4 regions of the Massilia sp. UYP34 genome follow, and region 1 is predicted to be linked to each of the others. Evidence: predicted binding sites of a transcription regulator. Region 1 holds the regulator's gene; each other region holds the start of a gene.
What was found. The regulator FNR, encoded in region 1, switches genes on or off when oxygen is low (the NO sensors DNR and NnrR bind a similar motif). The targets are predictions, from matches to a motif close to TTGATNNNNATCAA.
Positions count from the first base shown of each region.

Region 2: a site for FNR is predicted at 5,605-5,618, ahead of ACZ9AQ_RS10755 (agglutinin biogenesis protein MshI). Genes of this name have one in related genera too.
Region 3: a site for FNR is predicted at 1,756-1,769, ahead of ACZ9AQ_RS10590 (universal stress protein). Genes of this name have one in related genera too.
Region 4: a site for FNR is predicted at 5,180-5,193, ahead of ACZ9AQ_RS06020 (hemerythrin domain-containing protein). Genes of this name have one in related genera too.

Region 1 is NZ_JBWBRF010000002.1:106,437-113,493, forward strand. It holds gene ACZ9AQ_RS03880 (penicillin-binding protein 1A) at 1-685, opposite strand, end outside; gene ACZ9AQ_RS03885 (SDR family oxidoreductase) at 904-1,950, shown strand; gene ACZ9AQ_RS03890 (transporter) at 2,051-2,866, shown strand; gene fnr (fumarate/nitrate reduction transcriptional regulator Fnr) at 2,972-3,733, opposite strand; gene ACZ9AQ_RS03900 (TorD/DmsD family molecular chaperone) at 3,932-4,615, shown strand; gene ACZ9AQ_RS03905 (formate dehydrogenase) at 4,602-4,817, shown strand; gene ACZ9AQ_RS03910 (formate dehydrogenase subunit alpha) at 4,835-7,057, shown strand, end outside.
Region 2 is NZ_JBWBRF010000005.1:51,208-58,264, reverse strand. It holds gene ACZ9AQ_RS10785 (tetratricopeptide repeat protein) at 1-248, opposite strand, end outside; gene ACZ9AQ_RS10780 (ExeA family protein) at 245-1,135, opposite strand; gene mshL (pilus (MSHA type) biogenesis protein MshL) at 1,135-2,937, opposite strand; gene ACZ9AQ_RS10770 (hypothetical protein) at 2,949-3,296, opposite strand; gene gspM (type II secretion system protein GspM) at 3,293-3,985, opposite strand; gene ACZ9AQ_RS10760 (hypothetical protein) at 3,982-4,629, opposite strand; gene ACZ9AQ_RS10755 (agglutinin biogenesis protein MshI) at 4,626-5,558, opposite strand; gene ACZ9AQ_RS10750 (type II secretion system protein) at 5,772-6,233, opposite strand; gene ACZ9AQ_RS10745 (type II secretion system F family protein) at 6,431-7,057, opposite strand, start outside.
Region 3 is NZ_JBWBRF010000005.1:16,418-23,474, reverse strand. It holds gene ureG (urease accessory protein UreG) at 1-299, shown strand, start outside; gene ACZ9AQ_RS10600 (HupE/UreJ family protein) at 296-829, shown strand; gene ACZ9AQ_RS10595 (hypothetical protein) at 1,241-1,516, shown strand; gene ACZ9AQ_RS10590 (universal stress protein) at 1,922-2,770, shown strand; gene ACZ9AQ_RS10585 (PHA/PHB synthase family protein) at 2,781-4,595, shown strand; gene paoA (aldehyde dehydrogenase iron-sulfur subunit PaoA) at 4,877-5,530, shown strand; gene ACZ9AQ_RS10575 (FAD binding domain-containing protein) at 5,527-6,492, shown strand; gene paoC (aldehyde oxidoreductase molybdenum-binding subunit PaoC) at 6,497-7,057, shown strand, end outside.
Region 4 is NZ_JBWBRF010000002.1:598,164-605,220, reverse strand. It holds gene cyoA (ubiquinol oxidase subunit II) at 1-765, opposite strand, end outside; gene ACZ9AQ_RS06040 (MFS transporter) at 910-2,253, shown strand; gene ACZ9AQ_RS06035 (Rossmann-fold NAD(P)-binding domain-containing protein) at 2,370-2,963, opposite strand; gene ACZ9AQ_RS06030 (ZIP family metal transporter) at 3,028-3,936, opposite strand; gene ACZ9AQ_RS06025 (manganese catalase family protein) at 4,008-5,009, opposite strand; gene ACZ9AQ_RS06020 (hemerythrin domain-containing protein) at 5,379-5,981, shown strand; gene ACZ9AQ_RS06015 (patatin-like phospholipase family protein) at 6,049-7,057, opposite strand, start outside.

The DNA of each region.
Region 1 (7,057 bases):
GTTCGCGCATGCGCCCCAGCACGACCTGCTGGCGCTTGCGGGCCGCCTGCGGATTCGATACCGGGTTGCTGCTGGAAGGGTTCTGCGGCAGGCCGGCCAGCATCGCGATCTCGGCCAGGGACAGTTCGGGCAGCGGCTTGCCGAAATACGTGCGCGCCGCGCTGGCGAAGCCGTAGGCGCGCTGGCCGAGGTAGATCTGGTTCAGGTAGACCTCGAGGATCTGGTCCTTGGACAGCGCCTGCTCGATCTTGTAGGCGAGGGCGACCTCGCGCAGCTTGCGCGGCAGGGTCTTGTCGCGCGACAGGAAGAAGTTGCGCGCCACCTGCATCGTGATGGTCGAGGCGCCCTGGCTGCCGAAGTCGCCGATATTGGCCTTGGCCGCGCCGAGCGCGCGGATCCAGTCGACCCCGCCGTGCTCGTAGAAACGGGTGTCCTCGATCGCCAGCACGGCCGCCTTGAGCAGCGCCGGCACCCTGGATACGGGGACGAACTCGCGCCGCTCGGCGCCGAATTCGCCGATCAGGACCTGGTCGGCGGTGTACACGCGCAGCGGGATCTTCGGACGGTAGTCGGTGACGGCCTTGATGTCGGGGACCTCCGGCAGGATGGAGGCGCCGGCCACGCGAGGGGCGGTCGCGAGCAGCAGGGAGCAGAACAGGATGACGAGGGAGCGGGGTGATTTCATGACGGCTTCGTGGACGGTTGGTCGAACGCGGCCGATCTTACTGTCGCGCGCCGCCCGGGTCATGCGCAAAGGCCCAGGTAGCGCGACATGCCCCAGAGCGCAGCGTCTGGCGCTACCTTGGTAGCGCCGTCGGTGGGCGGCGCATTCGGGGCAGGGGCCGACGCGGGTCGCACGGAACGGGTATCCTTGCGCCAGTCGATTTTAATCAGGAGAGATGGATGAACACCAAATACAGCGCACTGGTCGTCGGCGCCAGCGGCATCATCGGCCATGCGGTCGTGCGCGAGCTGCACGGACGACCCGACTGGAAGGTGCGGGCCTTGCCGCGCACCTTCGTGGACGGCGTCGAGACCGTCAAGGCCGACCTGACCGACGCCCAGGCCAGCGCCAGCGCCCTGGAAGCGGCGCGCGATACCACCCACGTGTTCTACGCCGCGCTCAAGGGCGGGACCGACCTGCTCGACGAGGAGCGGATCAACGCCGGCATGCTGCGCAACCTGCTCGACGGCCTGAAGGCGGTCGGCGCCCCGCTGCAGCGCGTGGTGCACTATCAAGGGGCCAAGGTGTACGGCGTGCACCTGGGCCACGCGCAGGCGCCGTTCTACGAGGACGACCCGCGCCACATGACGCCCAACTTCTATTATGCCCAGGAAGACCTGCTGCGCGAGCGCGCCGCCGCCGGCGAGCTCGAATGGTCGATCCTGCGGCCCGACGTGGTGGTGGGCGACATCGCCGGCAATCCGATGAATATCGCGATGGTAATGGGCATGTTCGCCGCGCTCAGCAAGGACGCCGGCGCGCCGCTGCGCTTCCCGGGAACCGACAAGGTGTATTCGGGGGTGCTGGCCCAGACCACCGATGCCGACTGGATGGCGCGCGCCAGCGTCTGGGCGGCGCTCGATCCGGCGGCGCGCGGCGAAGCGTTCAACCTGGTCAATGAACCGTTCCGCTGGGAGCGCGTGTGGCGCCAGGTGGCGGCGGCCTTCGACATGGAAGTGGGACCCACGCAGCCATTCTCGCTGGCCAGGCAGATGCCGCTCAAGGCGGCGGCGTGGGAGCGCATCGTGCAGCGCCACGGCCTGCAGTCGATGCCTTTCGAGAAGCAGGTCGGCTGGTGGTTCGGCGACTTCGTGTTCAATACCGAGTTCGACATGGTGTCGGACATGGGCAAGATCCGGCGCGCCGGGTTTACCGAAGCGGTGGAGCCCGGCGCGACGATCGTCACCGCCCTCGAGCGGCTGCGCGCTGCAAAATGGCTGCCCTGACGGTGTAGCTGGCGCGGGCGCCGACGGCGTAGAATGGCCGGGTTGCGACGGCGCCGGCCCTGCCTTCGCATCCTGTGTCCAATCTCGCCTATCCGACCGCATGATTTTTCCACCATCCCTTACGCGCCCGCGCCGTCAGGCAGCGCTCCTCGTGCTGGCTTGCAGTGCCGGGGCGGCCCTCGCCGATGACGGCGACGCCATCAATCCCGACCGCCCCGACGTCGCCAACTCCAGCCAGGTGGTCGGCCATGGCCGCTTGCAGCTCGAGATCGGCGTCGACTGGGCTCGCCAGCGCAACGACGACCTGCACGTGCGCACCTTGAGCACGCCGGCGCTGCTGCGTATCGGCCTGGGAGACACGACGGAACTGCGCGTCGAGACCGACGGCCGCAGCATCGAGCACGCCGTCGATCCGGCGACGCGCGCACGCACCACGAGCGCGGGCTGGAACGCCACGTCGATCGGATTCAAATGGCGTTTTGCCGACGGCGAGGGCGTGCGTCCTGCGCTGGGGCTGATCGGCGCCATCGCGCTGCCGACCGGCAGCGCGGCACTGCGGGCCAAGGGTGTCCTGCCGCAGATGGTGCTGGCAGCGGAATGGGAGCTGCCAAACGGCTGGTCGCTGGCCGTGACGCCGGGCGCCGGCGCCGATGTGGACGATGACGGCGCGCGTTACCGCTACGCAATCCTGGCGGCGTCGCTGGGCAAGAAATTCACTGAACGCGTCCAGGGATTTTTTGAAGTGGCGGCGCCGCAGATCGCCTCGGCGTCGCATGGCTGCGATCGGGTGCAGGTCGACGCGGGCGTGAGCTGGCGACTGAACAGGAATTGCCAGGTCGATGCGATGGTGGTGCATGGGCTGAATCGGCATACGCCCGATCTGGGCCTGGCGTTCGGGTTATCGGTGCGACGCTGAGGCCGCAGCGGTTGCATCGGTCATCCGCGGTGCAGCCGATCGCCCCGGCGCACGCGGTCGTCACTGCGCAGGTGCAGCTCGCAAGAGAGCCGCGGCGTCATGGCTTCACGCCATCGGGCTGCAGGCGTCGGTGCCGGCCGCCAGCGCCTTGAGCTTGACCGGATCGAGCAGCGTCACTTCGCGCCTGTCGACGTGGAGCCAGCCCTGCTTCCGAAAGCGCGACAGCAGGCGGCTGACGCTCTCGATGGTCAGGCCCAGGTAGTTGCCGATGTCTTCGCGCGACATGCGCAGCTGGAAGCGGTCGGCGGCATAGCCGCGGGTGGCGTAGCGCGCCGACAGGTTCACCAGGAATACGGCGAAGCGCTGCTCGGCGCGCATGTTCCCGAGCAGGAGCATGACGTTCTGCTCGCGCGTGATTTCCTGGCTCATGATGCGGTGAAAGTGACGCAGCAGGGTCGGCACCTCGCCGAACAGGTCTTCCAGCCGCGTGAATGGAATCTCGCACACCTCCGAGTCTTCCAGCGCCACCGCGTCGCAGTGGTGGGTGCCGCTGATCGCGTCCATGCCCAGCAGTTCGCCGGCCATCTGGAAGCCGGTGATGTGGGCAGCGCCGGCGGCGTTCACCAGGCTGGTCTTGAAGTGGCCGAAGCGCACCGCGTACAGGTTGCGAAACGGCTCGCCCACGCCGTACAGGCGCTCGTCGCGCGCGAGCCGGCGGCGCCGGCCGATGATCTGGTCCAGGCGATCGATCTCGGCGTCGTCGAGGCCCATCGGCAGGCACAACCGGTGCATGCTGCACTGGGCGCAGGACTTGAGCGCATGGAGGTTCAGGTGCGGCTCGGCTTGCCGGGGCAGGGGCTGGCTCATCAGGAATGGTCGTTGTTGTTCGGCACACCGGGAATTATAGACGCCTTGCCTGGCTGATCCTCCTGCACTGCCGCTCGTCGAATTTCTTGCAAGAATTGTGATGCACGCTGCCGGAATGCGTTGGCCGCAACTGTGCGCGCTCGATATGAATCGGCGTCTACACTTGGTCCACAACTTGGACAACTGGAGTGATCGACAGTGTCATCTTCAAGTGCGAGCGGGTCCGCCGATACCGCCTTCTTCGCGGTTGCCGCGCCGGCCGCACCGCCCAGCGGCGAAGACCAGGCCAGGGCCGACCTCTACGCCTTGCTCTCGCGCCTGCTCCTCGCGGCGCCCGACGCCGCCTTGCTCGCCGCGCTCGCCACCAGCGATCCGATCCTGGCCGAGGGCGGCGATCCGGCGCTGGAACGCGCGTGGGAGCCATTGACCCTGGCGTCCGGCGTCATGGACGCCGAGACCGTCCACGCTGAATTCAACGCGCTCTTCGTCAGCATCGGCACGCCGCCGGTCGACCCGTATGGCTCGCGCTACCTGGCCGGCTACATGAACGACACGCCGCTGGCGCTGCTGCGCGCAGACCTGGCGCGGCTTGGCCTCGCGCGCATGCGCGGCCGGGGCGAGTTCGAGGACCACCTTGGCGCGCTGTGCGAGACCATGCGCGTGCTGGCCGCCGGCGCCCCCGGCATCCGGCGCCAGCCGCTGGCGCTGCAGCGGCGGTTCTTCGAGGCCCACATCGGCGGCTGGTGCATGCGCGCGCTGGACGACATCGCCGCTGCCGACGGCGCCAACTATTACCGCCTGGTCGCGCGCTTCGCGCAGGCATTCCTGGCAATCGAGGCGGAAAGCTTTGAAGTGGAAGGGGAGACCGATGAGCAAGCATGACCAACAGACGCCGGGCCAGCCCGATCCGGCGCGGCGCTGCTTCCTGAAGGCGGCTCCGCTGGGCGCGCTGGCGGTGGCCGCCGCCGCCCCGGCAAGCGCGGCCCTGGAGGCCGCCCCGGCGGCGCCCGACCCCAGGGTCAAGCGCGGCTACCACGAGACGGAGCACATCCGCCGCTACTACGAGACCGCCGCCTACTGGTAGGCAAGCCGAGGTATCCCATGTCACTGGTCAAGTCTACGCGCGACAGCGCCCTGAAGCGGCGCCACTTCCTGGTCGGGGCCGGCGTCGCCGCCGGCGCCGGCGCCCTGGCGCGCCACCTGCCGCTGAACGTGATCGAAGCGGCCCAGGCCGATCCGGTGCCGAATACCCCGGTGCCCACCGAGGTCAAGCGCACCGTATGCAGCCACTGCTCGGTCGGCTGCTCGGTGGACGCGGTGGTCGCCAACGGCGTCTGGGTGCGGCAGGAGGCCGCCTTCGATTCGCCCATCAATATGGGCGCCCACTGCGCCAAGGGCGCCTCGGTGCGCGAGCACGCCTTCGGCGAACACCGCCTGCGCTATCCGATGAAGCTGGTGAACGGCAAGTACCAGCGCATCTCCTGGGACCAGGCGATCGACGAGATCGGCGACAAGCTGCTGCAGCTGCGCAAGGACGCGGGGCCGGATGCGCTGATGGTGATCGGCAGCTCCAAGCACAACAACGAGCAGGCCTACCTGCTGCGCAAATGGGTGTCGTTCTTCGGCACCAACAACTGCGACCACCAGGCGCGCATCTGCCACTCGACCACGGTCGCGGGCGTGGCCCAGACCTTCGGCTACGGGGCGATGACCAACTCGTTCAACGATCTGCACTACAGCAAGGCGGTGCTGTTCATCGGATCCAACCCGGCCGAGGCGCACCCGATCTCGATGCTGCACTTCCTGCACGCCAAGGAGCTGGGCGCCAAGATGATCGTCATCGATCCGCGCTTTACCCGCACCGCGCGGTTCGCCGACCACTACGTGCGCGTGCGGCCCGGCACCGATATTCCGCTGGTGTGGGGCATGCTGTGGCATATCTTCAATAACGGCTGGGAAGACAAGAAGTTCATCGAAGAGCGCACCTGGGGCATGGAGGACGTGCGCGCCGAGGTCATGAAGTGGCCGCCGGCGAAGGTGTCGGACGTGACCGGCGTGCCGGAATCGGCCGTGCGCATGGCGGCCGAGATGCTGGCCACCAACCGTCCTTCGTCGGTGGTCTGGTGCATGGGCATTACCCAGCACCATGTCGGCACCGCCAATGTGCGCGCGCTGTCGATCCTGCAACTGGTGCTGGGCAATATTGGCATCCCGGGCGGCGGCGCCAACATCTACCGCGGCCACGACAACGTCCAGGGCGCGACCGACGTCGGCCCCAATGCCGATTCGCTGCCCGGCTACTACGGCCTGGCCGAAGGCGCCTGGAAGCACTTCGCCGCGGTCTGGGGCGTCGACTACGAATGGATCAAGTCGCGCTACGGTTCCCGTGAGCTGATGGAAAAGCCCGGAATCACGGTGTCGCGCTGGTTCGACGCGGTCAACGAGCAGAACCAGTTCATCGACCAGCCGAGCAATCTGCGCGCCGTGCTGTACTGGGGCCACGCGCCGAACAGCCAGACCCGCCTGCCGGACATGAAGGCGGCCATGCAGAAGCTCGACATGATGGTCGTGATCGACCCCTATCCGAGCATGACGGCGGCGATGCACGGCCGCACGGACGGCGTCTACCTGCTGCCGGCGGCGTCGCAGTTCGAGACCCAGGGCTCGTGCACCGCCTCGAACCGTTCGATCCAGTGGCGCGAGCGCGTGATCCAGCCGCTGTTCGAATGCAAGACCGACCAGGAGATCATGTACCTGTTCGCGCGCAAGCTGGGCTTCGCCGAGGAACTGTGCAAGAACATCAAGGTAGTGCACAACGAGCCGGTGATCGAGGACATCCTGCGCGAGATCAACCGCTCGTGCTGGACCATCGGCTACACGGGCTGCTCGCCCGAGCGGCTCAAGCTGCACATGGAAAACAAGCACACGTTCAACCCGACGACGCTGCGCGCCGATTCCGGCCCGTGCAAGGGCGACTACTACGGCCTGCCCTGGCCATGCTGGGGCACGCCGGAAATGAAGCACCCCGGCACGCCGATCTTGTACGACCTGAGCAAGAGCGTGGCCGAGGGCGGCCTGCCGTTTCGCGCCAACTGGGGCGTCGAGCATAACGGCTCGAGCCTGCTGGCGGCCGACGGCTCGGCCAACAAGCACAGCGAGCTGGACTTCGGCTACCCGGAGTTCGACCACGTGTTCCTGAAAAAACTGGGCTGGTGGGCCGAGCTGACCCCGGCCGAGCAGGCCATGGCCGATGGCAAGAACTGGAAGACCGACCTGTCGGGCGGCATCATCCGGGTCGCCATCGCCCACGGCTGCGCGCCATTC
Region 2 (7,057 bases), on a different contig from region 1:
AGCGCTACCGGCTGCGCAGGCGCCGCTACCGCCGCAACCTGCGGCGCCGGCGGCTCGCCCATCGCGCGCCAGCCGATCAATCCGGCCGCGGCGACGGCGATCAGCGCCCCACCCGCCAGCGCGCCGCGCAGCCACGGCGCGCGCGCTTCGCGCGGCGGCGCCAGGCGCACGTCGGCGGGCAACGGCGCGGCGCCGGGCTGGCCGGCGCGCGCGTCGAGGTCCTGCAGCATCTTGTTAATCAGGCTCATGGCGCCAGCGTCCATGCCAGGGCCGCCGCCGCGCCGGCGACGAGCGCGCCCCCGGCAAGCCAGGTCCGGATCGTGCGCGTCACGCCCACCGTGTCGCGCGCGGCGATGGCCACGTGGCTGCCGGCCACCTGCTGCTTGCCCTGCCCGTAGCTGAGCATCAGCGCCTTGTGCGCCATGATGTTGACCAGGCGCGGCACGCCGCCGCTCGCCTTGTACAGGCCGCGGATCGCGGCGCCCGTGAACAGGCGCGCGCCGCCGAAGCCGGCCACGCGCAGGCGGTGCGCCACGTAGAAATCGAGGTCGTCGCGGCTCAGGGGGCCGAGGTGATAATGAAAGGTGATGCGCTGGGCCAACTGGCGGATCGCGTCGAGTTCGAGCTTGCGGTTCAGCTCCGGCTGGCCGAACAGCACGATCTGCAGCAACTTGCGCTTCTCGGTCTCGAGATTGGTCAAGAGGCGCAGCGCTTCCAGGCTTTCGACCGGGATCGCCTGCGCCTCGTCGAGACACAGCACCACACGCAAGTCCTGGCCGGCCAGCTCGAGCAGGCGCAGATTGATCGCCTTGAGCAACTGGTGCTGATCGACGTCGCGCGCGAGCGGGATCGCCAGTTCGTCGGCCAGCGCCAGCATCAGCGTGCGCGGCTCCAGATAGGGATTCGGGATGTAGGCGGTGACGAAGCCCTCGCCCAGCGTGGCCATGAACTTGCGGCACAGCAGCGTCTTGCCGGTGCCGACTTCGCCGGTGATCTTGATGAAGCCTTCGCCGCCGCGCGTGGCCACCAGCAGCGTATTCAGCGCTTCCTGCGAGCGCGGGCTGCCGAAGAAGAAGCTGGTGTCGGGCGTGATCCCGAACGGCAGCTCGCGCAGGCCGAAGTGCGTCGCGTACATCAGTCCGCGCCCAGGGTGCGACCGCGGCTGCGCGGGTCGAGCTGTTCGATGCGGCGGCCGGCGTCGAGCATGTCCTGGCTCCAGTCGCTCGCCCCTTCGACGATGGTCGGCTTGATCAGCACCACCAGCTCGCGCTTCTGGCTCATGCGGTTCTTGTTGCGGAACAGCTGGCCCAGCAGCGGGATCCTGTCGGCGCCCGGCAGCTGGTCGGTGTCGCCGCTCGCGGCCTGGCGCATCAGGCCGCCGATCGCGACCACCTGGCCGTCGCGACCGCGCACGATGCTGTCCAGCTCCGAGGTGCTCGACGCCGCCAGCGGCAGGCGCAGGGTGCCGCCCGAACCCAGGTCGACGTCCTTGTTGACGGTCGTGACCTGGCTCACCGACGGGTGAACATGCAGCAGAATATTCCCTTTGTCGTCGATCTGCGGCGTCACGTCCAGCACCACGCCCGAGAAGAACGGCTGCACCGTGACGCTCGGGCTGACGATGGTGGTGTTGTTGCTGGTGCTGATGTTGTTGGTGATGCCGGTGACGAAGAATTCATCGGTGCCGATCTTGAGCACGGCCTTCTGGTTGTTGACCGCCGCGATGCGGGGGCTGGACAGCACGTGCACGCTGCCCTGCGACTCCAGGAAGGTGATCAGGGCCGCGAAATTATTGGTCTGGAAGGCGAAGCCGAACAGCGAGCCGGCCGCGTTGGCCGCGTTCGACAGCGAGAAGCCGGTGCTGGCCGACAGGCCCGAGCCGTTGTTGATCGGGGCCGGCTGGCCGCCGTCGAACGGCAGCGGCGCCAGGTTCGCGCCGGGCGAGATCATGCCGCTCGAGACGCGGTTCGCGGTGCCGCCGCGGAACGAGGCGAACGAGGCCCAGTTGATGCCGCTCTGGTAGCTGTCGGAGAGCTCCACCTCGAGGATCTTCGCTTCAAGGATCACCTGGCGGTCCACCGACAGCTGGGTCGCCTTCAGGTAGGCGTCGACATTGCGCAGTTCGTCGGGCATGGCGCGGATCACCAGCACGCCGGACTGCGGGCTGACCACCACGCTGCGCCCGCCCTCGAGCGTGCCGACGATGGCGGCGATCGATTCCTTCAGGTCCTTCCAGAAGTCGTTGTCGGAGCTGGTCTGGACGTCGGTGCTGTTGAGCTGGCGCTGGCCATTCTGGCCGTTGCCGTCCTGGCCGTTCTGGCCGTTCTGGCCGTTCTGCCCGCCCCCGTTGCCGAGGCCCTGGCCCATCGCGCCGTTGTTGCCGTTGTTGTTACCGGCGTCGGCCACCGAGGTCGACGACACGCGCAGGTTCGACATGCCGCGTCGCTGGGCGGTCAGGTAGTTCACGTGGAACATGCGGGTCTGCATCGTCAGCGGACGGATGCTGATGCGCGCGCCCTCGATCCGGTAGTCGTAGCCGTACATGTCGCGCACGGCTTCGAGCGTCTCGACCAGGGTCACGTCCTTCAGGTTGGCGCTGATGTTGCCGCTCACGTCCGGGTGCACCAGCATGTTGTAGCGGGTGCCGGCCACGATCGAGCGGAAGAACTGCTGCGCCGGCACGTTGTTGAAGGCGACGTTGAAGCGCTCTTCGAGCGCCGGCCGCGCCTTCGGCAACTGGCTGGCCAGGGCCGCGGCCGGCGGCAGCAGCGCATTGGCCACCGCATCGTCGACCGCCGGCCGCGACGCCGGCTGGCTGCTGGCCTTGGCCATCTCCTGGGCGATGGCGTCGTAGGTGGCGTTCGGCGGCGCGCTCTGGCAAGCGCCCAGCAACAGCGCCGCCGCCAGCGCGCAGGGAGTCGCGAAAAGCTTGGTCATGGATTGCCTCGTCATTTGGCGGCGGCTGTCATGCCCGGCAGCGGCGCGTCCATGCGCAGCACCTGGCGCTCGGCGCCGCGCACCAGCACGACCTCGTTGGCGCTGACGCGCGCCACACGCGCGCCCTTGAAGGTCTCGCCCGGACGCACCGTCTCGCCGTCGATCACGGCCACGTGACGGCCGCCCGCATGGCGCGCGATCAGCACCGATTGCAGGCGCGGCCCATCGTCGCCGGCGTTGGCCTCGGGCGCGATCCGGTCCATCCCCGGCGGTGGACGGGTCGGATCGAGCAGCGTCTGCGCGCCGGCGGGGTGGGACAGCGCCAGGCAAGCCAGCGCGCTCAGGAACAGGTTTTTCACAGCTTCATCCATTGTCGGTCCAGGCTCAGGGTGTGCAGGGTGAGCGTCAGGCGCGCGGCGGGATACGCCTCCACGTCGAGCTGCGCGCGGCCCCAGAACATCCGGGTCGGCATCGCATCGAGTGCGCTCATGTAGTCGACCATGTCGAGATAATTACCGCGCACCGTGACTTCGATGCCGTGGCGGTACAGCAAGGGGGCGGGGGCCGGCGCCGACGTTGGCGCCGACGTTGGCGATGACCTCGCCGGCCCCGCCAGCGGCTCGACCGGCAAGGTGCGCATCGACACCAGCTTCAGGCGCCCGTTGGCGCGCAGGATGCCGTCGACCAGTGGGCCCATGCGCTCGGGCGGCACCAGGCCGTGCTCGATGGCCAGCAGCTGGTCGCCGAGCTGGCCCACCTCCTGGCGCAGCGCATTCAGGCGCGTGCGCGCCGGCGCGTCGGGGTCGAGCTGGAAGGCTTGCACGCGGCCCGTGATGGCGTCGTCGATGGCGGCCATGTCGGCGCGCTGCTGGGCGATCTGGCTGCGCAGCGCCTCGCGCGCCGCGTCCATCGGCGAGAGCACCAGCGCGTGGCCGAGGATGGCCAGCAGCGCGCACGCCGCCAGGCACACCAGGGCGCGTTCGCGCAGCGACAGCGCGTCGATGCGCGCACGCAGCTGAAGGATGCGCTCCTTGATTTGCCCGCTCATGGAACAGGTTCCTCGACAAGCGATTGCAGGCTGAATTCGATATAGGGCGCCGGGCGCGTGGCCGGCTTGCCCTCGGCATCCTGCACCTGCAGCGGCGCGGCCTCGCCGATCTGCAGGCTGGCGAACGACTTGCCCTGCATCAGCGGCTCATGGGTCAGGCGATTGAGGTAGCCCGGCACCATGGCCGGATCGACCGTGCGGCCCTTGATGCCGATCTGCGCGCCGCCGGCGCCGATCGTCACGCCGGTCAGCCACAGGCCCTGCGCGCTCTGGCGCGCCAGCGCCTCGAAGTAGCCGGCGAAGCCGCCCGCGGCTCCCAGCTCGCCGCGCGACAGCGCGCCGGTGATGTGGCGCATGGCGGCCAGCCGGCTGCTCGCCTCGGCGGTCTGCGCTTCCAGCGTCGCATCCTTCTGGCGCGGGGTGAATTCGCGGTTGGCCGACGCCAGGCGCGCCTGGCGCAGTTCGAGCTGGGCCGCGCCGCTGTCGGCCTGCCGCCGGAGTTCCGTCGTTTCCATCTGGCCAATGACGGCGAGGATGGCGACGCCGGCGAGCACGGCGCCGACCGCCAGCGCGATGGTGGCGCTCGACAGCGCCTGCTTCTGCGGCTGGAACGCTGGATTGAACAGGTTGATCTGCTGCTTCATGCGCCCTCGCCTTCGCGCAGCGCGGCGCCGATCGCAAGAAAGAAGCGCTGCTGCTGCGCCCGGTCCGCCAGCTCGGGCGTGCGCGACAGGTCGAACAGCGTGGCCAGGTCGAGCGTCTCGACCGGCGTGTACAGGTTGCTCGACAGGTATTCGTCCAGGCCAGTGACGGCCGACGGGCCGAGCACCAGCTTGGCGACGCTGATGAAGGAATACTGGCGCTCGAAATGGTCGAGCGAGCGTTGCAGCTCCAGGGTGATCTTGTCGAAGCTCTGGTGCTTGCGCTCGTGGTCCGCCTCGAGCAGCTGGTCCAGGGTCACGTCGAAGCGCCGCGACAGATACAGCTCGCCGCGATACGACACCGTGAGCAGGCCGCCGTCGTCGCCGAACGACAGCATGGCGACGCCGCGCCCTTCCGGCTCCAGCATGGCCGACACGTTGCGCTGGGCCATTTCGGGGATGTCGATAGCATGCAGGTCGACTTTCGCGTCGAGGAACATCTTCTGGCGCGGCTGGATCACGGTGTTGCGGGCGGCGACCGCGAAAATCGATTGCTGGGCGCGTGAACTGGCGTCCAGCGGGATGTCGAGCACGTCGATGGTCGCCTCGAGCGCCGGGAAATCGAGGATATCCTTCAGGCGCCAGCGCATGGCCGTCTTCATTTCATCTCGCGGCACGTTCGGCGCTTCGACGTTGAGAATCTGGTATTCGCCGCCGGCCAGCAGCGTGACGACGTGGCGCGATGCGACTTGACCCTCGCGCGCCACCTTGTCCAATGCGTCAACGCCAGGGTGGCCAGGGAAGAACTGCATCACGCCGAGAGCCGGCCTCGCATTCGCGTGGCAGTCGACTGTGACGGCCGCCACCCCATCTCGCAGCAAAGCAATGGCTAGCCAGCCATCCTTCTTTTTTGCTCTATTAAACAGGCGCATGCAGGCAGCTAAGGTAGTCGAGACGGTTGCCGGTGGCAGAACTCTCTTGATTATAGACAATGCTACGCGGAAAAATCGCAGAAACTCGCGAATCCTGCAATTGACCGATTCCAGCGTGGCATACGTACATCAGGATAGAAGGAGTTCGTTACCGGGTCGGTTGTCGCGATAAAAAAGCGCTGCCTGGGCAGCGCTTCGATGGTGCCCGATTCGTTATTCACATTTGAGGGGATTCGCCACCGTCACCACAGCGGCGCCGCCACTCTCTGGGGCCGTATAGACGACATTACACGTATCCGCGAGATCTGCAGGCAAGTTCTTAGGCACAACGCGCAAACCCTTGGTGCCGATGGGGGTTGTGGTGAACTCTTCGTCCACACCCGCCGCTCTCGCCATCGTCGCGGCGGTTGGATACCCGTGCTCCATCGCCACGACGTGTCCGCCTTCGACCGTGATCGAGCTGGCGTTATTGATCAGCCACTTGCCATGCAGCATGGCCGACGTCGACACCAGCGAGCCGCGCGCGGCCTGGACTGCAGCTGCGCGGGCATCGCCGCCCAGGCCCGCAAATTTCGGCAGCGCGGTCGCGGCCAGGATACCCAGGATGACGATCACGACGATCAGCTCGATCAGGGTGAAACCACTCTGCGCTTTCTTGTTAAAACTGCCTTTCATTATTTCTTCTCCATGACGATAATAGGACGAGTGGCCATGCTGCCTAGCGCTACACTGCTGCACGATTCTACCGTGAGAACTCGCAACTTTGATGTCTTGGCGGAAAACAGGTCGCCATATTGCAATGTTTCATTGATGAAATTTTAAGTTTCATCGGGCCCGTGCGTGCTTTTTACAACATGGCGCCCGGCCGGCGCTCATTTCGGATGCAGCGCGGCCTGCCCGAGGTCCCACATCGGCATGAAGATCCCCAGCGCCAGGATCAGCACCATCGCGCCGAGGAAGGTGATCAGGATCGGCTCGATCTGGCTCGACAAGGTCTTGAGTTCGTAGTCGACCTCGCGCTCGTACATCTGCCCGATCTCGTCCATCAGGTCGTCGATCGACCCGGTTTCTTCCCCAACCGCGATCATCTGCAGCACGATCGGCGTGAACACGTTCGCCGCGGTCGAGGTGCGCAGGATGCTCTCGCCGCGCTCGACGCCGTCGCGCATCTGCTCGATGCGCGAACTCAGGTAAGCATTGTCGGCGGTCTGCGAGACCACGGTCAGCGCATGCACGATCGGCACCCCGCTGCGCATCGACAGCGCGAAGCTGCGCGCGAAGCGCGCCATCGTGGCCTTGTGGATGATCTTGCCGGCGATCGGCAGGCGCAGCTTGCAGCGGTCCCAGTCCAGCCGCCCCTTCGCGGTGCGGGTCCAGGCGCGAAATCCGAACCAGGCCAGCGCCGCGCCGCCGGCGATCGCCGGCCACCAGGTGACCGTGAAGCTGGAGGTCGCCAGCAGGATGCGCGTCATCAGCGGCAATTCGGACCCGAACGATTT
Region 3 (7,057 bases), on a different contig from region 1:
TCAGCCCTGAACTGTCGGATCTCACCCTGTACGTCATCGACGTGGCCGGCGGAGAAAAGATTCCGCGCAAGGGCGGGCCGGGCATCACGCGTTCGGACTTGCTGATTATCAACAAGACCGACCTTGCCCCGCATGTGGGCGCCAATCTCGACATCATGGCCGCCGACGCGCGCCGCCAGCGCGGCGACCGGCCCTTTGTGTTTACCAATCTGCGCACAGGCGCCGGCGTGGACGACATTGTCGCCTTCATCCGCGAACAGGGTCTGCTGGACGCCGTCAACGAGGAGCACGCAGCATGAAACGCTTGAGCAACCTGAGCATCCTGGCCATTCTGATCTCCGCCGGCAGCGCCTGGGCACACCCGGGTCACGCCAGCGGGGGCTTTGCCGCCGGCCTCGTCCACCCTCTGCTCGGGCTGGACCACTGGCTGGCCATGCTTGGGCTGGGGCTGTGGAGCTGCGCCGCCGCCATCCCCCGCAAGGCGCTGGCAACGGTCTGCGCCGCCATGGCGGTGGGTGCGTTCGCGCCCCTGGCGCTGCCCGCAGTGGAGCCGCTGCTCGCGGCGAGCGTGCTGGTGGCGGGCCTGATGGGCCTTGGCGCCACGCGGCTGCCGGCAGTCCTTGGCCTGGTCCTCGCAGGCGCGTTCAGCCTGGTGCATGGCCATGCGCACGGACAGGAAACGGCCGGCCTCGCCGCAGCGGCCGGCGCACTCTGCATGAGCATGGGCCTGATGGCCATCGGCTGGCTGGCCGGACGCAATGCACGCCTGCAGAAAGTGGCGCCGGCACTGGTCACGCTCGCCGGCGCCGGCATGCTGGGCTTCGCCTGACGGATCGGGACTGTTGAAACGACCGGGCTGGCCGCCCCCAACGAGCACCATGTCGAGCGCGGATGATCTGGTCACGAGAGTTCGCATGCTCGAGGACCTGATTTCGTTGGGTATTCCAGTCTTGCCCGCGCAGGCGCGCGAACCCTGGCGGCGGCCAGCTGTTCGCGCGCGGCGACGTCAGCGCGGTGCACTACGTCGAGTCGCTGGCCGCTGGCGGCCCAGCCTGCGCAGCCGGCGGAGCCGGGGAGCGCCGTGACCGGCAGGCCGGCACTGCTGGCCGCCAGCGTGGGGTATGGCGTTTCACAACACCCGAGTAGCCGAAAGCGACCGAACGGTGCCATTGCCCGTTCAAAATCTTGCATAGTTACAAGTTCCGTATTACGCTGACCAAGTTAACTTCTGGTGAGCATCATGGGATTTTTTTCGGCATCAAAATCGGTGTTGTCCGCCATCGCAGGCGCGCTGATCACGACCCATTCCTGGCAGTACAACGCATCCCGAGGCCAGCGCACCTGCACCTGCTGCGGGCGGCAAGAGGAAATGGTTCTCGATCTGGTCAGCACGAACTGGGAAATGCTCGCGCCGGGCGACCCGGCCGCACACGCCGTTAGGACAGTTCCTGCCGAACCGTCCCCTTGCACCGAGCCAGACCTTGCCGCAGCACGCACCCCAGGCATCTCCACCTGAGCACACGACATAAAAAAAGGCCGCTGCCGCACGAAGCAGGCAACGACCGAGTCCTCGGCAGGGCCGAGATGGAGACACAAGAGAACCGACCACATCGCCGGTAATGACATAAGTATGCGGCCATTCCGCGCGGTCACAAGGCCTGAAAGAGGTAATCGGCACCGCGTCCTTGCGTCAGAGCAGTCGTACGCATACAGGACAATTTTTACTCGCGTTCAGTCTCCCTTCTTTCTTAGTTTTTGATTCACATCAACCACATTCCTGACACGCACCCCGCGTGGGAATAAAGTGGACTTCAAGTAATCCAAGCACATAGGTCAGATGCCGTCCACGGTCCTGCTCCAGCGGCGGATACCGGCACGTCCATCCGCCCGAGTGCGCATTGCGCGAAAGAAAGGAACGAGCATGTACAAGACCATCGTGGTTCACGTCGACGGCAGTCCCGAGCAAGAGGCGCGCCTGCGCGCCGGCGCCATGCTGGCCAATGCCTTCGACGCCCACCTCGTCGGCAGCGCCGCCACCGGCATCTCCTGGTTCGAATATTCGCTGCTGGTCGGCTCGATGGGCGCGCCGATGATGCCCGAATCCGATTTCAACGGGGTGCGCGAGGCGGTCGAGGCGCGGCTCGAAGAATTCAGCACCGCGGTCCAGCGCCTCGGCGTCAACAGTTTCGAAACGCGCATGCTCGAGGACGACGCCCGCTACGCCCTGCTGCTCGAATCGCGCTACGCCGACCTCGTGATCGTCAGCCGCGACGCCGAACCGATCGTGGTGCCGGGCATCCCGATGCAGGCGCGCGGCTTGCCCGAATACGTCGCGCTGCACGGCGCGCGTCCCGTGCTGGTGGTGCCGCCCGGCTGGAAAGAACGCCCCCTGCCCGGCACCGCCGTCGTCGGCTGGGATGGCAGCATGCAGGCGATCCGCGCCATCAGCGCCGCCCTGCCCCTGCTGCGGCAGGCCGATGCCGCCAAGCTCGCGCTCGTCAATCCCGGCGCCATGGCCGAGATGCATGGGGAAGAACCGGGCGCGGACATGGCGCTGCACCTGGCGCGCCACGGGGTCAAGGTCGATGTCGTCATCGAGACCACGCGCAGCAGCACCGGCGAGGCGCTCCTGAAGCTGGCGCGCGAACACGATGCCGGGCTGCTGGTCACGGGCGCCTTCGGCCACAGCCGCTACCGCGAGTTCGTCCTCGGCGGCGTCACCCGTGCGCTGCTGGCGGGCAGCACCACGCCGCTCCTGATCGCGCACTGAACGCCGCAGCATGTCGCCAGCCTCCGCCATGGCGCCCGATACCCGCCCCACCCCCCGCCCCGATGCCGCCGACAGCACGCGCCGGCTCGAAGGCAGTGCCTGGCTCGGCGGCACCCACCGCCATGCGCGGATCGCCGGCGGCGGGCAAGTCCATGCCGACCTGGTGCTGTGGGCCTGGCTCGGGCGCATCACCGGCAACCTGTCGCCGGCCGCGCTCGGCCTGGCCTGGTTCGACTGGGCCAGCCACCTCCTGATGTCGCCCGACAAGCAGCATGAGCTGGCCACCGACGCCGTCCTCGGCTGGCAGCGCTGGCTGCAATACCTTGCCACGCCGGCCGGCCATGCGGTCGACCCGGTACGGCCACTGGCCCAGGACAAGCGTTTCGTCGATCCGGCCTGGAGCACCGCGCCCTGGCGCCAGCTCAGCCAGGGCTTCCTGATGAGCCAGCAATGGTGGCACCGCGCTACCTCCACCGTGCGCGGCGTCGCGCCGCACCATGCCGACGTCGTCACCTTCGTCGCGCGCCAGCTGCTCGACTGCGTGGCGCCGTCGAACTTCGTCACCACCAATCCGGTCGTGCAGCGCACCGTGCTGGCCAGCGGCGGAATGAACCTGGTCAATGGCGCCATGCGCGCCTGGCGCGACGTGCAAGGCCTGCTCGCGGGCAAGCCGCGCGTGGTCAAGCACCGGCCGGGGCGTGACGTCGCCGTCACGCCGGGCAAGGTGGTGATGCAGAACCGGCTCATCGAGCTGCTGCGCTACGATCCGGCCGGCACCGCCGTGCACGAAGTGCCGCTCCTGATCGTGCCGGCCTGGATCATGAAGTTCTACATCCTCGACCTGTCGCCGCACAACTCCCTGGTGCGCTACCTGGTCGAGCACGGACACACCGTCTACATGGTGTCCTGGAAGAACCCGCAAGCCGATGACCGCGACCTCACCATGGACGATTACCGCCAGTTGGGCATCACCGCCGCGCTCGACGCCATCGTGGCCCAGACTGGCGCCAGCCAGATCAATGCAGCGGGCTATTGTCTGGGCGGCACCCTGCTCGCGATCGCCGCCGCCGCCATGGCGCGCGACCATGACCGGCGCCTGGCCAGCATCTCGCTGCTGGCGGCCCAGGTCGACTTTACCGAGCCCGGCGAGCTGTCGCTGTTCATCGACGACAGCCAGGTCAGCTTCCTGGAGGCCGCCATGTGGCAGCAGGGCTACCTCGACACGCGCCAGATGGCCGGCGCCTTCCAGCTGCTGCGCTCCAACGACCTCATCTGGTCGCGGCGCCTGCGCCACTACCTGCTCGACCTGCCCGAGCAAGAGAGCGACCTGATGTCCTGGAATGCCGACGCCACCCGCATGCCCTACCGCATGCACACCGAATACCTGCACCGCCTGTTCCTGCGCAACAGCCTGGCCAGCTCGCGTTACCTGGCCGGCGGACGGCCCGTCTCGCTGAGCGACATCGACGTGCCCATCTGCGCGGTCGGCACGCTCACCGACCACGTCGCGCCATGGCGCTCGGTGTACAAGATCATCCCGCTGACCGACACCGAGGTCACCTTCATTCTCACCAGCGGCGGCCACAATGCCGGCGTGGTTTCTCCGCCGGGCAGCCCCAACCGCAGCTACCAGGTTGCCGTGCACCGCCATGACGACCCGTACGTCGATCCCGACCGCTGGCTGGCGCGCGTGCCCCAGCTCGAGGGCAGCTGGTGGCCCACCTGGGAGCAATGGCTTGCCCGCCATGCCGGCAAGCATGTACCCCCGCCGGCGCCGCTGCCAGACATGGCGCCCGCGCCGGGCGAATACGTCCTTCAGCAATAGCCTGGTTCCTCCTTACGCCTCACCGCACCGGCCCGCGCCGCAGGTCGGCGCGCATGGCGCCCGCGTCGCCGTCGCCGTCGCCGTCGCCGCCAGCCTGCGTACGCTGGCGGCTGATGCCCGCAGCCCACAGATACTTCAAGTTTCAAGGGAACGCGGCCTTCCCGACAGCTGACTTAGAATCAATTCGACAATTCCGCAAGCCCTTCCACACCTGTCGGCGCCGACGTCTTTACGCCAAGAACGGGCGTGGGCAACGTACTCAAGAGAAGGAAGCCACAAGCATGGACCAATTCAGCGACGTCAAGCTCACCCGACGCGACCTGTTGATCGCCGGCGCCCTGTCGGTATCGACCGCGGCCGTACCAGGCGCGCACGCCCAGCAGGCCGCACCAGCGGCTGCCGCGACCACCACTCCCGAGCCAGTCACCACCGGCGTTACCTTCACCGTCAACGGCAAGCAGGTGACGCTGCAGCTGGACACCCGCACCAGCCTGCTCGACGCGCTGCGCGAGCACCTGCATCTGACCGGCTCCAAGAAGGGATGCGACCAGGGCCAGTGCGGCGCCTGCACCGTCATCATGGACGGCCGCCGCATCAATTCCTGCCTGTCGCTGGCGGTCATGCACGAAGGCGCCGAAATCACCACCATCGAGGGCCTCGGCACGCCAGAGAAGCTCCATCCGATGCAGGCCGCCTTCATCAAGCACGACGGCTACCAGTGCGGCTACTGTACCCCCGGGCAGATCCGTGCCAGCGTGTCGGTGATCGAGGAAATCCGCCAGGGCATTCCGAGCCACGTGACCGCGGACCTGAATGCGAAGCCCCTGCTCTCCGTGGAAGAGATCCGCGAACGCATGAGCGGCAATATCTGCCGCTGCGGCGCCTACTCGAACATCATCGACGCAATCACCGAAGTGGGAGGGGTCAAGGCATGAAGGCATTCACCTACCAGCGCGCCACCTCGCCGGGTCAAGCCGCCGAGCTCGTCGCGCGCACCCCGAACGCCCGCTTCATCGCCGGCGGCACCAACCTGCTCGACCTCATGAAGCTCGAGATCGAGACCCCGACCACCCTGGTCGACGTCAACGGCCTGGGCTTCGACCAGATCGAACCCACAGCGGACGGCGGCCTGCGCGTGGGTGCGCTGGTGCGCAACACCGACCTGGCGGCCGATGCGCGCGTGCGCAAGGATTACGCCGTGCTGTCGCGCGCCCTGCTGGCGGGCGCCTCGACCCAGTTGCGCAACAAGGCGACCACCTCCGGCAACCTGCTGCAGCGCACCCGCTGCCCCTATTTCTACGATACGGCGCAGCGCTGCAACAAGCGCCAGCCGGGCAGCGGCTGCGCCGCCATCGGCGGCTACACCCGCCACCACGCCGTGGTCGGCGCCAGCGACGCCTGCATCGCCGTCCACCCGAGCGACATGGCCATCGCCATGCGCCTGCTCGACGCCGAGGTCGAGACCGTGAAGGCCGACGGCAGCATGCGCAGCATCCCGATCGCCGACTTCCACCGCCTGCCGGGCAACACGCCGCATATCGAGACCGTGCTCGAGCCGGGCGAATTGATCACTTCCGTCAAACTGCCCAAGCCGCTGGGCGGCGTGCACGCCTACCGCAAGGTGCGCGACCGCGCCTCCTACGCTTTTGCCCTGGTGTCGGTCGCCACCGTGATCCTGCCCGACGGCAGCGGACGCGTGGCGGTCGGCGGCGTGGCCCACAAGCCATGGCGGGTCGAAGAGGCCGAGCGCCAGATGGCGCAAGGCGCCAAGGCGGTGTCCGACCGCCTGATGGCCGGCGCCCGCACCACCGACGACAATGCCTTCAAGGTGGCCCTGGTGCACCGTACCCTGGCCGACGCACTGGCCACCTCTGTTTCAGCAGCGAAGAAAGGCTGATCCCATGAAATTCACTACTCCAGCCACCACCAATCCCATCGACCGCCAGCGCTATGTCGGCCAGCCGCTTGACCGCATCGATGGTCCGCTCAAGTGCACCGGCACGGCGCCTTACGCCTACGAGCACCACAAGGAAGTGCCGAACGCCGCCCACGGCTTCGTGGTCGGCTCCGGCATCGCCAAGGGCCGCATCGCCTCGATCGAGATCGAGGCCGCGCGCCGCGCGCCCGGCGTGCTGGCCGTGGTCACGGCCGCCAATGCCGGCAAGCTGGGCAAGGGCGACAAGAACGTCGCCCACCTGCTGGCCGGCCCGAAGATCGAGCACTACCACCAGGCCGTGGCCCTGGTGGTGGCCGAGACCTTCGAGCAGGCGCGCGCCGCGTCCCACCTGGTGCGCGTGAAGTACGTCGAGGAAAAAGGCCGCTTCGACCTGGCCGCCGAAAAGAACAAGGCGGTCAAGCCGGACTGGGAAGACGACCCGGCCGACTCCAGCGCCGGCAACTTCCAGCGCGGCTTCGATACCGCGCCCGTGAAACTCCACGCCACCTACACCACCCCGGACCAG
Region 4 (7,057 bases), 490 kb from region 1:
CACCAGGTAGTCGGCGCGATCCAGCACGGCTGGATTGGCCTTCATTTCCTGCACCCAGGTGTTGAACTCTTCGTTGGTGACACCCTTGTAGGCGAACTTCATGTGCGAGAAACCGTCGCCGCTGAAGTTGGCCGACAGACCGTGGTAGTCACCGGTCTTGTTCAGGACCGCGTTCAGCTCCGTCTCCATGCCCGGCATCGCGTAGATCATGCCTGCCAGGGTCGGGATGTAGAACGTGTTCATCACGGTCGAGGCGGTGATCTTGAAGCGCACCGGGGTGTCGATCGGGGTCACCAGCTGGTTGACCGAGGCGACGCCCTGTTCCGGATAGATGAACAGCCATTTCCAGTCCAGCGCCACGACCTGCACTTCGAGCGGCTTGGTCGAGGCCGGGATCGGACGGTGTTCGTCCAGGCGTTCGAGCGGACGGTAAGGATCGAGCTTGTGGGTGCTGACCCAGGTGATCAGGCCAAGGACGATGATGATCAGGAGCGGAGCGCCCCAGATGATGAGCTCGAGCTTGGTCGAGTGGTCCCAATCGGGTTCGTACTTCGCGTTGGCGTTCTTGCGATAGCGCCAGGCGAACAGGACAGTCAGGATCATCACGGGGACGATGATCAACAACATCAGCACTACCGATATGGTGATCAGATCGGCCTGCTGCTTCGCAATATCACCGGTGGGATTCATGACGACCGTGTTGCAGCCGGCCAGCGCTGCGAGCGGAAGTAATGGGAGTCCGCGGCGGACAATTTTAGGAATCATGCTAGGTATCTAACGTTACATGGAATAAGAACATGCTACTGTAATGCCAACGGTCGCCAAAGAACATTGGACACATTGTCCCACCTTTGCCAAAATGCAATTTCAACAACAGTGGCGGCCGTCGACTTCTCTGGAGAACACAATATGCCAAGCACGACGACGTACGGCGGCGCCGGGGCCGCTCCGATCACACACCCCAATAGCGGGGCTCGCAACATCAATGCCAGGGATGCACACGTCGATCCGGGCGACATCGCCGTCGGCGTGGTGATCGGCCGTTCGGCCGAATACTTCGAGTTCTTCACGTACGCCATCGCGTCGGCCCTCGTCTTCCCCGCCATTTTCTTCCCGTGGGCCGACCGGCTCGAGGGCACCCTGTATTCGTTCGCCATCTTCGCCCTCGCCTTCATTGCGCGTCCGATCGGCACGGTCGTGTTCATGGCGATCCAGAAGCGCTGGAGCCGCGACATGAAACTCGGCATCTCGCTGCTCATGATGGGAACCAGCACCGTCGTGATCGCCATGCTTCCGGCCTATAGTGAAATCGGCGCCGCCGCGATCATCCTGCTGGCGGCCCTGCGCATCGCCCAGGGTTTCGCCCAGGGTGGCTCGTGGGATGGGTTGCCTTCGCTGCTGGCGCTCAGTGCCCCGGAGAACAAGCGCGGATGGTACGCCATGCTCGGACAATTGAGCGCACCGCTAGGCTTCGTGATCGCGGCCGGCATCTTCGCCTTCCTGATCACCTATACGTCCGAAGAAGACTTCCTGACCTGGGGCTGGCGCTTCCCGTTCTTCGTGGCCTTCGCCATCAACGTGGTCGGCACCTTCGCACGCCTGCGCCTGGCCAGCACGCCCGAGTATTCGCGCCTGCTCGACTCGCACCACCTCGATCCGGCCCCGGTCGGCGAGCTGGTGAGCAAGCAAGGCAGCAATATCGTGATCGGCGCCATGGCCGCCCTGGCCAGCTATGCCCTGTTCCACCTGGTGACCGTGTTCCCGCTGTCGTGGATCCAGCTGTACGATACCCGTCCGATGGACGAGTTCCTGCACGTCCAGATGTGGGGCGCCGGGCTGGCGGCCGGGGCCATGCTGATCTCGGGCGTCGTCGCCGACAAGCTGGGCCGCCGCACCACCCTCGGCACCGCCGCGGCCCTGATCGCCCTGTACTCGGCCTCGATCCCGTTCCTGATCAATAGCGGCACCGCCGGCCAGAACGCCTTCATCCTGATCGGCTTCACCCTGCTCGGCTTCTCGTATGGCCAGGCTGCGGGCGCCACCACCTCGAACTTCCTGAAGCAGTTCCGCTACACCGGCGCGGCCCTGACCTCGGACCTCGCCTGGCTGGTCGGCGCGGCCTTCGCCCCGCTGGTCGCCCTCGGCCTGTCGGCCCACTTCGGCCTGGGCTACGTCAGCCTGTACCTGCTGTCGGGCGCCGTGGCCTCGCTGGCGGCGCTGAGCCTGAACCGCAAGCTGGAGATTCGCGACTGATGCCTGTCGCCTGACGTGACATGACGGCGGCCCCGCGGGGCCGCCTTTTTTTTTGGGCTCGGCTTTGGGCTCGGCTTTGGGCTCTGCTTTTCAGCTCTGCTTTTCAACCCTGCTTTTCAACCCTGTATATCGCACCTGGTCGCGCGCCGTGCGCCATTGCCGGGGATTGGCCGACTGCTCGTGTTCGTGGCCACGGTTCGTAATGCGCTGCTTGCCGTGCTATTCGACCATGGCGATGCTGGCGGCGGGCGATTCTCCGCGCCGGAATAGATGCCGAGCGCCGTCAGGACGCGAAAGCGGCGCGCGCCGGCCCCGCCATCGCTCATCGGCTTGACGATACTGGCGGTCGTCGGCTCGGGGGCATGCGGCGCGAGTCCAGCCGGCGCCGGGCGGCGATTTGTGCACACATTGTCGCGGCTGGCCCCGGTGTCAATGCCCGGCATGCTCGACAGCCCGGACTTCACCGCCTGCGTCACTTTGGCGCTCATGACTTCGTGCGCGCCCGCGTCCAGCGCCGCGTAGCCGCATAGCCGCATAGCCGCATAGCCGCGTTTAGCGGCCGTGGACGGCGCCCGCCTGGGGAGGAAGATCTCCCGCGTCGGGTCGGTGTCGATGGCGCGCACGCGCAAGGCGAGCACCTGCGTGCCCTGCGCGCGCCGCGACGTCGAGCATGCGCTGACGGGTGTGTTCCGTTTGGAGGGGATGGTCATGCGGTGGTGGCAAGCATGGGATGATCGTCAATGCGACCATCCCGCCATGCCGGTCACCGGGATGTCACGACAGCGCCGTGTCGAGCACCGTCATCAGGATGAAGCCGAAGACCAGTGCGATGCTGGCCTGGGTGCCGTTGCCCGACTGGCGCGACTCGGGGATCACGTCGTTGACGATCACCAGCAGCATGGCGCCGGCGGCGGCGGCCAGCGCATACGGCAGCAGGCCGGCCGAGATGCCGATGAGGGCCACGCCGAACACGGCGGCGATCGGCTCGACCAGGCCCGAGGCCACGCCCATGCCGACCGCGGCCAGGCGGCTGTAGCCGACTGCGTGCAGCGCGAGCGCCACCACCAGACCTTCGGGCACGTCCTGGATCGACACGCCGGTAGCGAGCGAGGTGGCTTTCTCGAGGTCGATGCCGGCGAAGGCCACGCCGATGGCCAGGCCTTCCGGCAGGTTGTGCAGGGCCACGGCCCACACGAACAGCCAGGCGCGCCGCACCGACACTTTGTCGGGCTCGTTGGACAGGATGCCCTCGGTGCGCACCGCGCGCCCGAGCAGCAGGATGGCGCCGGCGCCGAACATGATGCCGGCGCCGACCATGAGACTCGATTCCCAGTTGCCCGCCCCTGCCGTCTTGGCGGCCGACAGCGCCGGGATCACCAGCGAAAACGCGGTGGCGCCGAGCATGACGCCGGCACCGAAGCCGAGGAAGCAATCGTAGGTGCGCTTGGTGAAATTTTGTGCGAACAGGACCGGCAAGGTGCCCAGGGCAGTTGCCGCCGCCGCGGTGCTGCCGCCCGCCAGGGCCGCCAGCATCTTGGGATTGGCGTTGATGATCTGCTCGACCATGCTGCCGAGCAGGACGAGAAAGCCGATGGCGCAGATGCCGAAACCGATGGCGCGGCGTGGGGTCAGCCAGCGGGCAAGGCCACGAGGGTCGTTGCTCTTGTCGGTTTGGAGTTGCATGCCTGTTCCTGTCAAAGACCGCGCCAGGCCGCCCCGCACCACGCGTGGGGCGGCGACCGGCACGGCGGGGATCACTTCTGCGGCTTGGCGCCGCGCTTCGGTTTGCCGGCGCCGGTATCGTCGAGCGGACCGCCCTTGGAGCCGACGTTGGCGTCGCCCATCGCATTGCCGCCCGATCCACCCATCGTACCACCAGTTGCCGATTGCATCATGCCCAATTCGGAACCGGTCCGTGGCGTGGCCGTGGGATCGGACATCGTGCGCATCGCCATATTGCGCAGGACATCGATGTCATCGGTCGGCAGGGCCACTTCGGCCTCGCCCGAGCCGCCGTCGACGGCCATCTGCTTCTCGCGGTCGCTGATGAAGTCCCAGTCGGCGCCCTGGTTCCAGGCGCCGCGCACCTCGCCCGCGCCTTGCGACATATTGTAGTAAACGCTGGCGAAGGCCGGGATCACCGGCATCTTGCCCGGTGGGAAGTTGGGCTCCATCGCATACAGCGCCTTCTCGAACGACTTCATGTGCGCCACTTCGCGCGTCATCAGGAAGCCCAGCGCCTCTTTCACCCCCGGGTCGTCGGTCAGCGCGATCAGGCGCTCGTAGACGATCTTGGCGCGCGCCTCGGCGGCGATGTTCGAGCGCAGGTCGGCGGTCGGCTCGGTGATCGAGTCGATGTAGGCGGCGGTCCACGGCACGCCGGCCGAGTTGGTCAGCGGCGCGCCGGCCCCGTACAGCACTTGCGTGATATGGCTGTCGTTGCCCGGACCGGTGATGGCGCGGTACATGTCGGCCTCGGTGTCGATGGCTTCGGCCAGGCGGCCCTTGGCCCCCTTGTTCAGCATGGCGACGATGTTGCCGATCACCTCCAGGTGGCTCAGCTCCTCGGTCGCGATGTCGAACAGCATGTCCTTGCGGCCTGGATCGTCTTCGGCGACGGCCTGGGTGAAGTACCGCATGGCCGCAGCCAGCTCGCCCTGCGGTCCCCCGAACTGTTCGAGCATGAGGTTCGCCAGGGCCGGGTTGGGCCCGCTGACGCGGACTGTATATTGCAAGCGCTTGTTGTGTGCAAACATGTCAGGATTCTCCGTTGAGGTGGAACTCCGGCACCCACGCGAGCTGCGTGCCCTGCCGTTAAAGAGGCTGCCGCCGGGACCGGCAGCTCGAACACCCATGTTCGCAGGTCGGCAGTGAACTGACAGTCAGGAGTCGTCCCGTGTCCATGTAGGACATATGTGACATGCAATTGTTTCAGTTCAACATTCCTCTTCAACATCGCGCTTCGATATTCCGCGTCACCATTCCTGGTCCGCGTGTATCTGCCATCCGAAGCGCGCGCCCGGCTGGGCCGGTGGCCGACAAGCCACCGGCGCGCGCGCCTACAGTCTTCCCGCGCCGACCCGGCCTACCATATTGTTCAAACAATCACGAACGGGGGTACTACCATGAATCTCAAACGACTGAGCCCAAGTATTACCGACATGATCCGCTTCGACCATTCGCATGTGATGGTCACCTTCCACCAGTATTCCAAGGACAAGAGCCCAACCGTCAAGAAGGCGCTGGCCGACACCATCTGCGACGGCCTGGAAATCCACGCCACGCTTGAGGAAGAGATCTTCTATCCGGTGATGCGGCAGCGCGACGGCGGCGAGCCGTTCATCCACGAGGCCGAGCCCGAGCACGATGACATGCGCCGCCTGATCGCCGAGCTGCGCGCCACGTCCGGCGCCGACCCGCGCCACGATGCGCTGGTGATGGAATTGATGCGTGACGTGATGCACCATGTCGCCGAGGAAGAAACCAAGCTGCTGCCGGACGCCGAGGCGATCCTCGGCAAAGAGCGCCTGGCCGAGATGGGCGCCGAGATGACGCGCCGCCGCATGCAGCTGGTGGGGCCGAAGGCCGGAAAGCTGGCCAAGGAACACCTGGTCGGCTTCTCGGGCAGCACGGCGGCGATGGTGATCGGCGTGGCCGGCGCCCTGCTGGCCGCGTTCGCGCTCAAGCCGAAGAAAACTGCATGGAAGTCGCAGCCGGCCAATACCTGACCGCGCTTTACTGCTAACGACCACGCCGCCGCTCGCAAGACCGGCGGCGTATTGCGTTCTTCTTACCTTAGACTTGGTCGGGGAAGAACACGGGCATCGGGTCAAGCGTGGACTTGACCCCGAGATGGGCGCCCTGCTCCTTCAGCCAGCGGTCGGCCGTCTTGACGCCCTGGTCGTGCAGCAGCTGGAGGAAGGGCATCTCGGCATTCATCTTGGCCGAGATGCCGTGATCCTGCAGGAACTCGTTGCCGCTGATGAGGTGCAGGTGCATGCCCTTGGGCGTCGCCCCGGCGCCGCGGCGTTCGTCGGGCAAGCCGTCCAGGTAGCGCAGCGCGCTGATTTCGCGCACGAAACTGATGTTGAACGCGATCTCGTTGGACCGATTGGCGATGTCGGCCATATTGGTCGGCATGTCGCCGCGCGCGATCGGATTGTTCTGGATGATGATCAGGTCGCTCGCGGCCGAGTGCCGCATCAGCGGCTCCAGGGGCGGATTGGCGACATAGCTGCCGTCCCAGTACATCTCGCCCTCGACCTCGACCGCCGCGAACACCGTCGGCAGGCAGCACGAGGCCACCAGGCGCTGCACGTCCATCTCTTCGCGCCGGAACAGCTTGCCGGTTCCGGTGCGCACGTTGGTGGCGGCGATGAACACCTGCAGTTCCTCGCAGTCGCGCACCCGGTCGAAGTCGATCATGGTGGCGAGGAAGTTGCGTAAGGGATTGAGGGTGAGCGGACCTTCGCGCACCGGCCCCATCAGGGCGCCCATCAGTTCGAGCAGGTGGTAGGCCGGCGAGAACGCCATCGTGAAGGTGGGCGCCATGCGGTCGAGCGGCGTGCGCTGCAGCGGGCTCAGGGCCGCCGCGCTGCCGAGCGTGCGCCAGAACTTGTCGAGCGCCCGGCGCGCGCCCTCGCGTCCGCCGCCGCGCGCGTAGCCGTCGGCCACCACCACGGCATTGAGCGCGCCGGCGCTCGAGCCGCTCAATGCGTCGATGACCAGGTCCGGCTCTTGCAACAGGCGGTCGAGGACACCCCAGCCGAATGCGCCGTAGGTGCCCCCACCCTGGATGGCGAGG